DNA from 2 places in the Yersinia antarctica genome. Region 2 is predicted to be linked to the other one. Evidence: predicted binding sites of a transcription regulator. Region 2 holds the regulator's gene; the other holds the start of a gene.

Region 1 (7,702 bases), 720 kb from region 2:
GATACCTACAATTCTGGCTGCAACAACATTTGCTTCAACATCATCAAAGAATACCGCCTGCTCCGCCGGGATGTTTTCCGCACTCAGCACATGCTGATAAATTCTCGCTTCCGGCTTGCGCATGCCCAAATCCTGGGACAGATACATATGGTCAGCGGCAGCCACCACTTCAGGGTAATGTTGGGGCCAGTGATTACAATGCAGCCGGTTAGTATTGGATAACACCACCACCCGATGCCCTTCCTGACGCAACTTTTGCATAATGGCGATCACTTCCGGGCGCAAAGCGACAAATACCGCCTGCCAGCCTTCGGCAAACTGTTCAAAACTTAGAGATAGCCCCATCTCATCACTGAGCTGGTGAGCAAACTCTTCATCGCTAATTTCACCGCGCTCATGCTGCTGGAAGACCTCGCCCATGGTAAACCGCTCACTCAACGTCGCCAGCGGGACACTGCTTAATTTGCTCCAAACGCCCAATACGCGTTTGAAGTCGATATCGACAATCACATTACCTAGATCAAAGATATACAGCATGGCGCTCTCCCAATTAGATGGTGAGTTTCACTGTAACGGGAAAAGGGAAAACTGAACAGAGAGAGGAAGAAAAAGGAGGGGTCAGTCAGGAAAAATAATATTTTTATAACAATGGCAAAAAAATAGGATGTATCCTCAAAAACCTTGGAGTTGCAACAAGGCAGCAAGTGAACTTATCCCGATGAGCTTACTCAGGTAAGTGATTCGGGTTAGTAAGCGAAGCTAACACAGTTGCAGCTTCAAGGGTGCGGCGAATAGAACTCAGGGCGCAGCTAGCGCCCTAAGTATCAGCAGTACCAAGAAGAATTAACCTTCTTTAGGACCACGACCTGCACGCTTACGATCGTTTTCCGTCAAGTGACGCTTACGGATACGAATTGATTGCGGGGTAACTTCTACCAATTCATCGTCATCGATGAATTCCAGTGCCTGTTCAAGAGTTTTCTTCAAGAAAGGAACCAGAGTGGTTGCTTCGTCAGTACCGGATGCACGCATGTTGGTCAGTTGCTTACCGGTCAGGCAGTTTACAGTCAGGTCGTTAGAACGTGAGTGAATACCGATGATCTGGCCTTCATACACTTCAGTCGCGTGACCAATAAACAGCTTGCCGCGGTCTTGCAGTTTGTACAGTGCGAATGCCACAGCTTTACCCTGACCGTTAGAGATCAGTACGCCGTTTTGACGTTGGCCGATCTCGCCTGGACGCACATCATCGTAGTGACTGAATGTGGAGTACAGCAGACCAGTACCAGAAGTCATAGTCATGAATTCAGTACGGAAGCCAATCAGGCCACGGCTTGGGATCATATAATCCAGACGAATACGACCTTTGCCGTCTGGAACCATGTCCTTCACGTCACCCTTACGCTCACCCATGGCTTGCATTACTGCGCCCTGGTGCTGTTCTTCGATATCCAGAGTTACGCTTTCAAATGGTTCTTGATTACGGCCGTCGATAACACGGTTGATAACTTTAGGACGGGAAACAGCCAGCTCGAAACCTTCGCGGCGCATGTTTTCGATCAGAACCGACAGGTGAAGTTCACCACGGCCTGATACGCGGAATGCGTCAGCATCTTCAGTTTCTTCAACACGCAGTGCTACGTTATGAATCAGCTCTTTGTTCAAACGGTCAAGGATCTGACGTGAAGTCACGTACTTGCCTTCTTTACCACAGAACGGAGAGGTGTTAACGCAGAAATACATGGTAACAGTTGGTTCATCAACAGACAGTGCTGGCAATGCTTCAACAGCATTCACATCACAGATAGTGTCAGAGATGTTCAACTCGCCCAAACCGGTGATAGCAACGATATCACCAGCTTCAGCCATAGTTGCTTCGATACGTTCCAGACCCATATGGCCCAGTACTTTAGCGATTTTACCGTTGCGGGTCTTACCTTCGCTATCGATAACAGTAACTTGCTGGTTAGGCTTAACAACACCACGTTTGATACGGCCGATGCCGATAACACCTACGTAGTTGTTGTAGTCCAACTGGGAGATTTGCATCTGCAATGGACCAGTGCTGTCTACGTCTGGTGCAGGCACATGGTCGATGATTGCCTGATACAGCGGAGTCATGTCTGCCGACATATCATTGTGGTCTTCGCCCGCAATACCCATCAATGCTGATGCGTAAATGATAGGGAAGTCCAGTTGTTCGTCAGTGGCATCCAGGTTTACGAACAGGTCGAACACCTGATCGACAACCCAATCTGGACGCGCGCCAGGACGGTCAACTTTGTTGATAACCACGATTGGTTTCAGACCATGAGCAAAGGCTTTCTTGGTCACGAAACGGGTCTGCGGCATCGGGCCATCCATTGCATCGACGACCAGCAGCACAGAGTCAACCATAGACATTACACGCTCAACCTCACCACCGAAATCGGCGTGTCCTGGGGTATCCACGATGTTGATGCGGTAGTCTTTCCAGTTAATGGCGGTATTTTTCGCGAGGATGGTTATCCCACGCTCTTTCTCCAAATCGTTGGAGTCCATTACACGTTCAGTTGCTTCAGCACGTTCACCGAACGTACCAGATTGTTGTAGCAACTTATCAACCAGGGTAGTTTTCCCATGGTCAACGTGCGCAATAATGGCGATGTTACGCAGATTCTCGATCACAGCTTTTTTGCCTCAGGCATTTAGAAATAGCGCGCTATTGTACACGTATTAAGCGAGGGACTAAACAAGATCACAAACTTCTCTTATAAACAACCTGACGGCGGTTAGTTTGTGATCCCTTTCACGGTGCAAAAATAGCCTCTCGGCCCACCTTTGCACCAATACAGTGCCCAACGACGCAAATGAAGCACCAAAATAGTGCAATATAACTATCCTGGTGCATACTGAATATCAGCAGACCCCTATGATATGGCATAAACGGGGCGTTTGGAAAGTTGGCATAGATTTCGCAACAGACTTTATGACGCAGTTTAGCATGAATAACGGTCATGAAAAATCAGCATGAGCGTTAGCCTGAATAAAAAGATAACTGAACACCCAAACGATAATCGTTCCACGACGACTATGACAAATCCAGGAGATATAAGTATGTCCGCTGAACATGTTTTGACGATGCTGAATGAGCACGAAGTGAAATTTGTTGATTTGCGCTTCACCGATACCAAAGGGAAAGAGCAGCACATCACTATTCCGGCTCATCAGGTCAACGCTGACTTCTTCGAAGAAGGCAAAATGTTTGATGGCTCCTCGATTGGTGGCTGGAAAGGCATTAACGAATCCGACATGGTACTGATGCCAGACGCCAGCACCGCTGTTATGGATCCGTTCTTCGAAGATTCCACACTGATTATCCGTTGTGACATTCTTGAGCCAGGTACCCTGCAAGGCTATGATCGCGACCCACGTTCAATCTCAAAACGCGCAGAAGAATTCCTGAAATCTTCAGGTATCGCAGATACCGTGCTGTTTGGGCCAGAACCAGAATTCTTCCTGTTTGACGATGTTCGTTTTGGTAGCAGCATCCGTGGCTCTCATGTCGCTATCGATGACATCGAAGGCGCATGGAACTCCAGCACCAAATACGAAGGCGGCAACAAAGGCCACCGTCCGGCAGTGAAAGGCGGTTACTTCCCAGTTCCTCCGGTTGATTCTTCACAGGACCTGCGTTCTACCATGTGTCTGACCATGGAAGAAATGGGCCTGGTAGTAGAAGCGCATCACCATGAAGTGGCTACCGCAGGTCAGAACGAAGTGGCTACTCGCTTCAATACCATGACCAAGAAAGCCGATGAAATTCAGATCTACAAATATGTGGTGCACAACGTGGCACACGCATTCGGCAAAACTGCGACCTTTATGCCAAAACCAATGTTTGGTGATAATGGTTCAGGCATGCACTGCCATATGTCGTTGTCCAAGAACGGTACTAACCTGTTCGCCGGTGACAAATATGCTGGCCTGTCTGAAATGGCGCTGTTCTACATCGGCGGTATCATCAAGCACGCAAAAGCAATTAACGCCTTGGCTAACCCAACGACTAACTCCTACAAGCGTTTGGTCCCAGGCTACGAAGCTCCGGTCATGTTGGCATACTCTGCCCGTAACCGTTCAGCTTCTATCCGTATTCCAGTGGTTGCCAGCCCGAAAGCACGTCGTATTGAAGCACGTTTCCCGGATCCAGCCGCTAACCCATACTTGTGCTTCGCAGCACTGCTGATGGCTGGCCTTGATGGCATCATCAACAAAATTCACCCAGGTGATGCGATGGACAAAAACCTGTATGACTTGCCACCGGAAGAAGAAGCAGAAATTCCAAAAGTTGCAGGTTCACTGGACGAAGCTATGGCTGCACTGAACGAAGACCGCGAGTTCCTGACCCGTGGTGGCGTGTTCACTGACGACGCTATCGATGCTTATATCGAACTGCGTAAAGAAGAAATGGACCGCGTTCGTATGACTCCGCACCCAGTTGAGTTCGAACTGTATTACAGCGTTTAATTTTAGTTTACCCAATAGATTTCAAGGTGTAGGAAGGCGGCAAGCGAGAGAATCCCGATGAGCTTACACCAGTAAGTGATTCGGGTGAGTGAGAGCAGCCAACACACCTACAACTTGAAAGATGAAGGGTTGTTGCCGTGGAAACTTTTGGCCCATCTTCGGATGGGCTTTTTTCTCCACTTTTCGTTTTCGTCATATTTCCTCTGGCTCAGTCACGACTGAACCGATTAGGATGTATTCACCAAAAGAGTGCAGGAGTCTGCGTAATGGCAACAGGCACGCTGCCCGATGCTGGGCAGATCCTTAATTCTCTCATTAATAGTATTCTGCTATTAGATGATGATTTGGCTATCCATTATGCCAATCCCGCTGCGCAGCAACTTCTGGCGCAAAGCTCTCGTAAACTTTTTGGTACACCCCTGCCCGATTTATTAGGCTATTTTTCTCTTAACATCGACCTGATGCGGGAAAGTCTGATCGCCGGTCAAGGTTTTACCGATAACGAGGTGACCGTAGTTGTTGATGGCCGCGCGCATATTTTGTCGCTGACAGCACAATCACTGCCAGAAGGTTTTATATTGCTGGAAATGGCGCCGATGGATAATCAGCGTCGGTTAAGCCAAGAACAATTACAACATGCACAGCAAGTCGCAGCCCGTGATCTGGTTCGTGGGCTGGCTCATGAGATTAAGAACCCGTTAGGTGGCTTACGGGGGGCAGCACAATTATTGTCTAAAGCATTGCCTGATCCGGCATTGTTGGAATATACCAAAGTGATCATTGAGCAGGCAGACCGCTTGCGTAACTTAGTTGATCGCTTATTAGGCCCACAACGGCCCGGTCAACACATCACACAAAGTATCCATCAGGTTGCTGAACGGGTTTGTCAGTTAGTCTCGCTGGAAAAACCAGATAATGTGACGTTAATCCGTGACTATGACCCAAGCTTGCCTGAACTGGCCCATGATCCAGACCAAATTGAACAAGTGTTGCTGAATATCACTCGCAATGCATTACAGGCTTTGGGGGGAGCTGGCGGCACTATTACGCTGCGCACCCGTACTGCGTTTCAGATAACACTGCATGGTATGCGCTATCGTTTGAGCGCTCGCATTGATATTGAAGATGACGGTCCGGGCGTTCCAACGCAATTACAAGATACCGTGTTCTATCCGATGGTAAGTGGTCGCGAGGGGGGAACTGGCCTTGGCTTGTCTATCGCCCGTAATCTTATCGATCAACATTCGGGTAAAATTGAATTCAACAGTTGGCCGGGACATACCGAATTCTCGGTTTACCTGCCTATTCGCCAGTGAGGTTTCTATGCAACGAGGGATAGTCTGGATCGTCGATGACGATAGCTCCATCCGCTGGGTGCTTGAACGTGCACTGACTGGAGCAGGTCTGAACTGTGCAACCTTCGATACCGGTAACCAGGTGTTGGATGCACTCGCGACACAAACCCCGGATGTGTTGTTATCGGATATTCGCATGCCTGGCATGGACGGATTAGCCCTGCTGAAACAGATTAAGCAGCGCCACCCGATGCTCCCGGTCATCATAATGACGGCACATTCTGATTTAGATGCTGCGGTCAGTGCCTATCAGCAAGGGGCTTTTGATTACCTGCCTAAACCTTTTGATATTGATGAAGCCGTAGCTCTGGTTGAGCGGGCTATCAGCCATTATCAGGAGCAGCAGCAACCGGCACGCAGCCAACCAGCCAGCGGCCCAACCGCTGATATCATTGGCGAAGCACCGGCGATGCAAGACGTTTTCCGTATCATCGGCCGCTTATCTCGTTCTTCTATTAGTGTGCTGATTAACGGTGAGTCGGGTACCGGTAAAGAGTTAGTGGCCCATGCGTTACATCGCCACAGCCCACGGGCTAAAGCGCCGTTTATCGCGCTGAATATGGCGGCGATCCCGAAAGATTTAATTGAATCTGAATTATTCGGCCACGAGAAAGGTGCCTTTACCGGCGCGAATCAAGTGCGCCAAGGTCGTTTTGAACAAGCCGATGGCGGCACACTGTTTTTAGATGAAATCGGTGATATGCCATTGGATGTACAGACCCGCCTGCTACGCGTGCTGGCTGATGGTCAGTTTTATCGCGTCGGGGGTTACGCACCGGTCAAAGTAGATGTTCGTATTATTGCCGCTACCCACCAAAATCTGGAGCTGCGTGTTCAGGAAGGTAAATTCCGTGAGGATTTATTCCATCGTCTGAATGTGATTCGGGTACATCTGCCACCGCTGCGTGAACGTCGTGAAGACATTCCGCGTTTGGCTCGTTACTTCTTGCAAGTGGCGGCTAAAGAGTTAGGTGTGGAAGCCAAAAATCTGCACCCTGAGACCGAAGTGGCGCTAACCCGTCTGCCTTGGCAGGGTAACGTGCGCCAACTGGAAAACACCTGTCGCTGGCTGACGGTGATGGCTGCCGGGCAGGAAGTACTGACTCAAGATTTACCTTCTGAATTGTTTGAAACCAGCACGCCAGATGCTTCAGGTCAGCGGACGCCGGACAACTGGGCAACCCTATTGGCACAATGGGCTGAACGCGCCCTACGTTCCGGTCATCAGGATCTGTTATCTGAGGCACAGCCGGAAATGGAGCGCACGCTGTTAACCACGGCATTACGCCATACTCAAGGTCATAAGCAAGAAGCGGCACGTCTGCTGGGTTGGGGCCGCAACACCTTAACGCGGAAGTTAAAAGAGCTGGGAATGGAGTAGTTGGGAGAAAGAGAGTAATTCCTGCCTAAATTCCCCCTCAAGGTAATGTTGACCATTGAGGGGGACATCATCAGATCACGCGTGAAAACTGCTGCTTGCGCGCCTGTTTCCGTAAATAGATATCGAAACACATACAAATATTACGAATCAGTAAGCGCCCGCGCGGTGTTACCCGAATGCCTTTATCATCCCGCTCCACCAGCCCATCGTGTTCGAAAGGCGCTAGTAGCTCAAAATCTTCAGCAAAATAATCTGCAAAACGAATACCATACTGCTGCTCAATCGGCTGATAACTGATTTGGAAATTACAAATCAGCGTTTTAATCACATCACGGCGCAAGCAATCATCTTCAGTCATCGCCAAACCACGCCACAGCGCATTGCCACGCTGCTCCACGAAGGAATAGTAAGTCTTCAAATCTTTTTCATTCTGCGCATAGCTGTCACCCAACATGCTGAT
Region 2 (7,702 bases):
CGGTTATTGGTTTCCAGCATCGGCAGCCACTGTTCCAGATAGCTGCGGGTCTGATACACAAAGTTATGTACTTCGGTATGGCGATCCAGGAAAGAGATTACTGGCTTATCCAAACCTGTCATTGGGCGTAATTTAGGGTCCCAGTGCGGGTTTGGCAAGAAACGCACATCGAAAACATAATCGGCATCGATGGGGATACCGTGTTTAAAGCCAAAAGACTCAAACACCATCGTCAATTCGCGTTCACGTTTACCCAACAGGCGGGTACGCAGCATCTCAGCCAATTCATGCACTGACATTTCAGAGGTATCAATGATCAGATCAGCCCGTGAGCGCAGAGGCTCCAACAGGTCACTTTCTTCATCAATAGCACTTTCTAATGACAGGTTTTTGGTCGATAACGGATGCAAGCGACGGGTATCGCTATAGCGACGAATCAGGGTATTGCGATCGGCATCCAAAAACAGCAACTGTGGTGAAAAGCTGTCCGGCAGTTGAGTCATGGCATGTTCAAATACCTCAGGTGATTCAGGCATATTACGTACGTCTATGCTCACTGCGGCAGAGATATTCCTATCGGCAAGTGTACTCGCCAATTGCGGCAGCAGAACCACAGGCAAGTTATCGACACAATAAAAGCCCATATCTTCCAATGCGCGCAAAGCAACAGACTTCCCTGAACCGGAACGGCCGCTGACAATCATCAGCACCATGTGAGTAACTCCCCTTGGTATTTATCCCCGTCATCTTTCAAGTTGTAGGCGTGTTGAGCGCTTGCCCACATCTTGAAATTTATTGGGTATACATTAGAACCCTATATTCCGGCTACAAGATCCGGGCATAACGGATAAAATAGTTTCCACTTTCCCAATTACGCCGTTTCCGGTGGTAATTCAGTAATGATTTGATAGAGCTCATCATCACTTTGTGCTGCACGCAGACGCCGACACACTGTTTTATCAGCTAATCGCTTGGCCACTAAAGACAAAGTGTGTAAGTGAGTTTTACATTGATCTGCCGGAACCAACAAGGCAAATAACAGATCAACCGGTTGGTTATCAATAGCATCGAAGGCAATAGGTTGTTCCAGACGGATAAATACACCCACTGCACGCAGTGTGTCTTCTTCCAACTTGCCATGAGGTATCGCGATACCACTACCAATACCGGTGCTGCCCATACGTTCGCGGGTTAAGACAGCATCGAAAACCACCTGTGAAGGTAGGTTAAGTTGCTTGGCAGCCAACTCGCTGATAATTTCCAAAGCCCGTTTTTTACTTGAGCAATGTACGGAGCTTTTGGTGCACTCGATATTTAATACCGAGCTTAATTGCAATGCTGGATCGTTGATCATCTCATCTTTCACTTAAGCGCTGTTTTAAACCGTTTCCGGCGGGGATTCACTCCCGACGCTGGAAACGGTTATGTAGCGAGTGTAGAACCTTTATGGGTGAATATACCCTTTGTACTTGAAGCTACAGGGTTGTTCGCTATGTTTACTTACCCGAATCACTGACTTTAGTCAGTTCATCGAGATGAATAAGCCTGCTTGCAGAAATACGATTAAAATCGGTTTCTGGCCAATTTGTCATTCGTTTGCTGCCTACCTGCAACGCCATGTTCTTTGGGTATAACAGTCGCAAGGATTCTTAGTGTTGTTTCAATTTGTCTTTATGTTTGTTCAACTGGCGGGCCAGTTTATCAACCAAAATATCAATTGCGGCGTACATATCCTCCTGCTCTGAGCTTGCGTGCAACTCGCCTCCATTCACATGTACCGTTGCTTCTGCAATTTGTTTTACTTTCTCAACACTTAAAACCACATATACCTGGTTAATGCGATCAAAATATTGCTCAAGTTTGGCAAATTTAGTGGTAACAAACTCGCGTAATGCTTCGGTTATTTCGACATGATGTCCGGTAATATTGAGCTGCATAGTGTCTTCCTTCTCAGTTCAGGTCAAACCAACTGTTTACGCTGATTTGACGGCGGGATGGATAACGACTCTCGGTACTTCGCGACGGTACGCCGTGCCACCATGATGCCTTGTTCACATAATAATGTGGTCAGCTTACTGTCACTAAGAGGTTTAGCAGGATTTTCTGCTGCAACCAATTTTTTCACCAGTGCACGAATTGCAGTGGAAGAAGCTTCACCTCCGCTATCAGTATTGACGTGGCTGGAGAAGAAATATTTTAGCTCGAAAATACCCCGTGGACTGTGCAGGAACTTCTGCGTGGTCACGCGAGAGATTGTCGACTCATGCATATCCACAGCCTGGGCGATATCGGCCAGTACCATGGGTTTCATAAATTCAGGCCCATTCTCAAAAAACGCTACTTGCTGCTCTACAATACAACGCGCCACCTTCAGCAGTGTTTCATTGCGGCTTTCAAGACTTTTTATCAACCATTTTGCTTCTTGCAAATTGCTACGGATAAACTGCCCGTCACTGTCATTGCGGGTACTGCTACCCATCGCCGCATACTGCTGGTTGATTTTTAGGCGTGGAATGCTATCGGCATTCAGCTCGACCGTCCATTGATCTTTGTCTTTACGCACCAAAACATCGGGAATGACGTACTCGGACTCCCCGGTATTGATGGATTGACCCGGACGCGGATCCAGAGACTGAATCAGGCCGATCGCTTCTTTAAGTGTATCTTCTTTTAGCCGACTCAAGCGGATCATCGTACGGAAATCATGGTTACCCAGCAAATCCAGATAATCGCTAACCACCAGACGTGCTTCGGCAAGATAGGGGGTATCTTTGTCATATTGTGACAACTGTACCAACAGACATTCACGCAGGTTACGTGCCGCGACACCAATAGGATCAAAGTGTTGTATCCGCTTAAGCACCGCTTCTACTTCATCCAGTGCGACGTTCTCGTCCCCCATGCTTTCCAGAATATCTTCCAGTGGCACCGTAAGGTAACCGGTTTCATCGACCGCATCCACGATAGAGGTCGCAATGGCAACATCAGTATCAGAGAATGGGGTTAAATCCACTTGCCACATCAGGTAGTCTTGTAGCGTTTGGGTCGTTTCCCCTTGATAAACCGGCAACTCATCATCGCTATAATCATTGCCCATTCCTGATGGCGTGCCTGCGGTGTAGATCTCATCCCAGGTGGCATCAAGTGGCAACTCTTCGGGCATATCTTTTTGTTCCAGCGCCTCGCGGGTATCAAGCGATTCACTGTCTACGGTCTCTTTTGCATCTATTTCTTCATGAAGATCAGTTTGCTCAAGCAGGGGGTTACTCTCCAGCGCTAACTGAATCTCCTGCTGGAGTTCAAGTGTAGAAAGCTGCAACAAGCGAATAGCCTGTTGAAGCTGCGGAGTCATAGCCAGTTGTTGGCTGAACTTGAGTTGCAAACCTTGCTTCATAATGCGGTATCAATTTTCCTTTATAGATGAAGGAATATCCGTCATCTTTCAAATTGCAGGGGTATTGGCTGCCGGTTACTTGGCCGCACCTGCGGGCTAGCATAAATGCTGTTTAAATCGATTTATGACCGATTTTATTGTTTGCCGCCTTCCTGCACCTTGAAATCTATTGGGTATTGGAAAAAGGTCAGAGACGGAATTCTTCACCGAGGTAAACACGCTTAACTTGTTCGTCAGCCAGGATTTCCTGTGGCGTACCGTGAGCGATTAAATGACCCTGGCTTACGATATAAGCCCGCTCACAGACGTCTAACGTTTCACGCACGTTATGGTCGGTAATAAGAACGCCAAGACCACTGTCGCGTAGATGTTCAATAATTTTTTTAATATCGATAACGGAAATCGGATCAACCCCGGCAAAAGGCTCATCCAGCAGAATAAACTTAGGATTTGCCGCCAGTGCACGGGCTATTTCAACACGGCGGCGTTCACCACCGGAAAGCGATTGCCCCAAGTTGTCACGTAAATGGGTGATATGGAACTCTTCCATTAATTCATCAGCCCGTTCCTCACGCTGCTCAACAGAGAGGTCTTTACGGATCTCCAGCACCGCCATTAAGTTGTTAAATACACTCAGGCGGCGGAAAATAGAGGCTTCTTGCGGTAAATAACCAATACCGCGACGAGCGCGTTCATGGAGAGGCAAGAGGCTGATATCTTCGTCATCAATCACAATACGCCCGGCGTCACGCTGGACAATGCCGACGACCATATAAAAAGTGGTAGTTTTCCCTGCGCCGTTCGGCCCAAGCAGGCCCACTATCTCACCGGATTTCACATTGAGGCTTACGTCTTCGACCACTTTACGGCCTTTGTACGCCTTAGCCAGCTTTTCTGCGATTAATGTTGCCATAAATGATTACTTACTCTTCTTTTGGCCTGAAGCTGCTGGCCCTTTGTCTTGTAATTGGGACGGTAATAACACGGTGGTGACGCGGTTGCCTTTATCACTGAAGGCTTCCATCTGCTGTTTTTTCACCAGATAAGTGATGCGATCACCTTTGATATTACTATCAAGTTGCTCCAGATAAGCATTGCCAGTCAACACCACAAAATCATTTGCGACTTCATAACGCAGTTTCTGCCCATGGCCTTTTACGGGTTTGCCACTGTCTTGCATCTGGTAGAAAGTGACTGGATTACCATAACCTTCAATGACCATTTTGCTTTGATCACCGCCTGGGCGCGTAACCACGACTTTATCAGCTTTAATCTCAATGGTACCTTGCTTGATAACCACATTGTCGGTAAATGTGACAGTATTGGCCTCCATATCTAACGCTTGTTTAACGGAGTCAACCGTGACGGGCTGATCAGTATCACCCGTTAACGCCAGAGCGGGCAGGCTTGCGGCCAAAAGTGAACTGGCAAGCAAAAAATGACGAAGTTTATTTTTGGATTTCATAAGAGGTTTTAACCTTTTCAATCAGCTCAGCGGTTTTGTCCCGCAAGTTCCCACGCATTTTCATGCCGTTAGATGTGAATCCAACACCAAAGAGGGTAACTTCATCGTCTGAGGATACATCCTGAGTGATCAAATTAACCTGGGCGTTATCGGTTTTAATTTTTTGTAACTGTGCGTCTGGTGTCAGGCTATCAACTTCAACATGACCATACAAATACAGCATCTTATCATTGGTCAATTTGGCGCGGTCGGCGCGCACTGTCCAAGTAGCGACTGCATTCTCCGCAAACAGAGTCATGACCGGTTTGGTAAACCAGGTTAACTCTTGAGTGCTGAAGTTTTGTACGTCTTCAGCCACCAATTTATAATTCAATTGCCCGACCGGATTGAATACCACGGTCACAGTATGCTGGCTCTGCGAAGAGGGCTCATTATCAGTGGCCACGGTTTGCGTGTCCTGCTGATTAAAGCCGGATATATTCCAGCCAATCAATGCCAAAGCAATCAGTGCCAAGGATAATGTTATCCATAGTCTTGTTTTACTCATATCGACAATCCTTTGGCACCTTCAAGTTTATCTTGAGCTAATAATATCAAATCACATATCTCGCGTACTGCACCGCGCCCGCCATGGATTCGCGTCACATAATGTGCCTTGGGAAGAAGTAACGGATGGGCATCCGCGACTGCAACAGATAACCCAACTTGTGCCATGACCGGCCAATCAATCAGGTCATCCCCAATATAAGCAACCTGCTCAGGCTGGCATGCTAATGCTACCAACAATTCGTTATAGGCCACCAGCTTATCAGATTGCCCTTGATAAAGGTGGGTAATGCCTAAGGTGTTGGCGCGGTCTTCCAGTAATTTTGCGCGACGGCCAGTAATAATGGCCACTTCAATACCTGAGGTTATCAGGCAGCGGATACCATAGCCATCACGCACGTTGAAAGCTTTCAGCTCTTCGCCCTGATTACCCATATAAATCAGGCCGTCGGACATCACACCATCGACATCACAAATCAGTAGGCGAATTTTCGCCGCACGTGACATCACAGTGTCGGCTACTGGTCCATAGCATGTGTCCTGATATACGGTGTCGCTCATTTTTCCCTTCTTACTTGACGTTGCGGCGTTGTTAGCTGCTCTCTTTCACCCGAATCACTTGACTATGCAAGCTCATCGGGATGCATTCGTTTGCAGCCTAGCTGCAACCCCAATTAATTTGGGAAACTCTTCTTACTTGACGTTGCGGCGTTGTTAGCTGTTTTATTCACCAGACAGTCCACGGTTAGACCACGCCGGCTCTCAGCATGTCATGCATATGCACCACACCCAGCAACTGATCGCCATCTGCGACCAATACGGCGGTAATATGGCGCAACTCCATCAGGTTGAGTGCATCCACAGCCAACATGGTTGGAGGGACTCGAATACCGCCACTGGTCATTACATCTGCAATTTTCGCGTTATTCAGATCGACACCCAAATCAAATATTCGGCGCAAGTCACCGTCGGTAAAGATACCTTTAATCATCATCAAATCGTCACAGATGACAGTTAAACCCAGATTCTTCCGAGTAATCTCCAGTAACGCATCGCGTAATGACGCATCGGGACTGATGTGCGGGAGCTTTGCACCAGTGTGCATGATATCGCTGATTCGCAACAGTAACTTGCGCCCCAGTGCTCCGCCTGGATGGGAGAGAGCAAAATCTTCTTGAGTGAAGCCTCGGGCCTGTAACAATGCAACTGCAAGCGCGTCCCCCATCACCAAGGTGGCTGTGGTACTGGTGGTCGGCGCCAACCCTAATGGGCAGGCCTCTTGTGGGACCTTGATGCACAAATGAATATCGGCCGCTTTACCCATGCTACTTTCAGGATTATTGCTCATGCAGATTAGCGGAATTTTTTGGCGCTTTAGAACCGGGATGAGAGCGAGGATCTCGTTAGATTCCCCTGAATTAGAGATGGCGAGCACAATATCTTGTGGCGTGACCATGCCGAGATCGCCATGACTGGCTTCACCGGGGTGGACGAAAAAGGCAGGTGTTCCCGTGCTGGCGAAGGTGGCGGCAATTTTGCAACCAATATGGCCAGATTTGCCCATCCCCATAACTACAACTTTGCCATGGCAGTTAAATATTGCATCGCAGGCTTTGGCAAAATCGTCATTAATATATTGATCGAGTTGTGCCAGTCCTTCGCGCTCAATCTGCAGCACCTGTTTACCCGCCTGTTGAAAATCCACTCTTGGCAATGAGTTAATACCCGACGGTGAATCAGCTGCTGGCTGTAAATCATAAGAAGACATACTTGGTTCCCATTGAATGAACATGGTTATGCCACATTAAAGGGTGCAAAAAACAGCACCGCTAGATAAGCGATAAACCCACATAATAACAGAGCACCTGCCATATGACCGATGCGATGTTTACGCCCCAGGCAAAGAAGGGTAAATATCACACTGACACCGAGCATCACCCAATAGTCGCGCTGGAAAGCTTCTGGATTAATATCGCCAGGGGAGAGCAGAGCAGGTACACCTAACACAATCACAATATTAAAAATGTTCGAACCGATGATATTGCCGACCGCCATATCATCTTCCCCTTTCAGCGCGCCAGCGATAAAAGTAGCCAGTTCAGGCAAACTGGTGCCAATGGCAATAACAGTCAGCCCTATAACCAGTTCACTGACACCTGCGACCCGGGCAATGACCGTGGCATTATCGATAATCATTTTGGCCGAGAGTGGCAAGATAATGAAAGCTAACACTAACCACAAAAGAGCGACGGTATTGCTACTGTCTTGAGGCAATTCAGCCAACTGTTCGCGAGTCA

The links. Region 2 encodes sigma-54, which starts transcription at its own class of promoters, with help from an activator protein. Its sites were predicted from a motif close to GTTGGCACANNTTTCGCTNT; they were not measured.
Positions count from the first base shown of each region.
Region 1: a site for sigma-54 is predicted at 2,942-2,961, ahead of glnA (glutamate--ammonia ligase). Genes of this name have one in related genera too.

Region 1 covers NZ_JBSJQF010000001.1:4,871,145-4,878,846, forward strand. The annotation lists gene yihX (glucose-1-phosphatase) at 1-537, opposite strand, end outside; gene typA (ribosome-dependent GTPase TypA) at 844-2,667, opposite strand; gene glnA (glutamate--ammonia ligase) at 3,097-4,506, shown strand; gene glnL (nitrogen regulation protein NR(II)) at 4,773-5,822, shown strand; gene glnG (nitrogen regulation protein NR(I)) at 5,830-7,242, shown strand; gene hemN (oxygen-independent coproporphyrinogen III oxidase) at 7,313-7,702, opposite strand, start outside.
Region 2 covers NZ_JBSJQF010000001.1:4,150,466-4,158,167, forward strand. The annotation lists gene rapZ (RNase adapter RapZ) at 1-713, opposite strand, end outside; gene ptsN (PTS IIA-like nitrogen regulatory protein PtsN) at 872-1,354, opposite strand; gene hpf (ribosome hibernation promoting factor) at 1,650-1,937, opposite strand; gene rpoN (RNA polymerase factor sigma-54) at 1,961-3,394, opposite strand; gene lptB (LPS export ABC transporter ATP-binding protein) at 3,582-4,307, opposite strand; gene lptA (lipopolysaccharide ABC transporter substrate-binding protein LptA) at 4,314-4,859, opposite strand; gene lptC (LPS export ABC transporter periplasmic protein LptC) at 4,843-5,406, opposite strand; gene kdsC (3-deoxy-manno-octulosonate-8-phosphatase KdsC) at 5,403-5,966, opposite strand; gene kdsD (arabinose-5-phosphate isomerase KdsD) at 6,151-7,173, opposite strand; gene ACWJJO_RS19245 (calcium/sodium antiporter) at 7,200-7,702, opposite strand, start outside.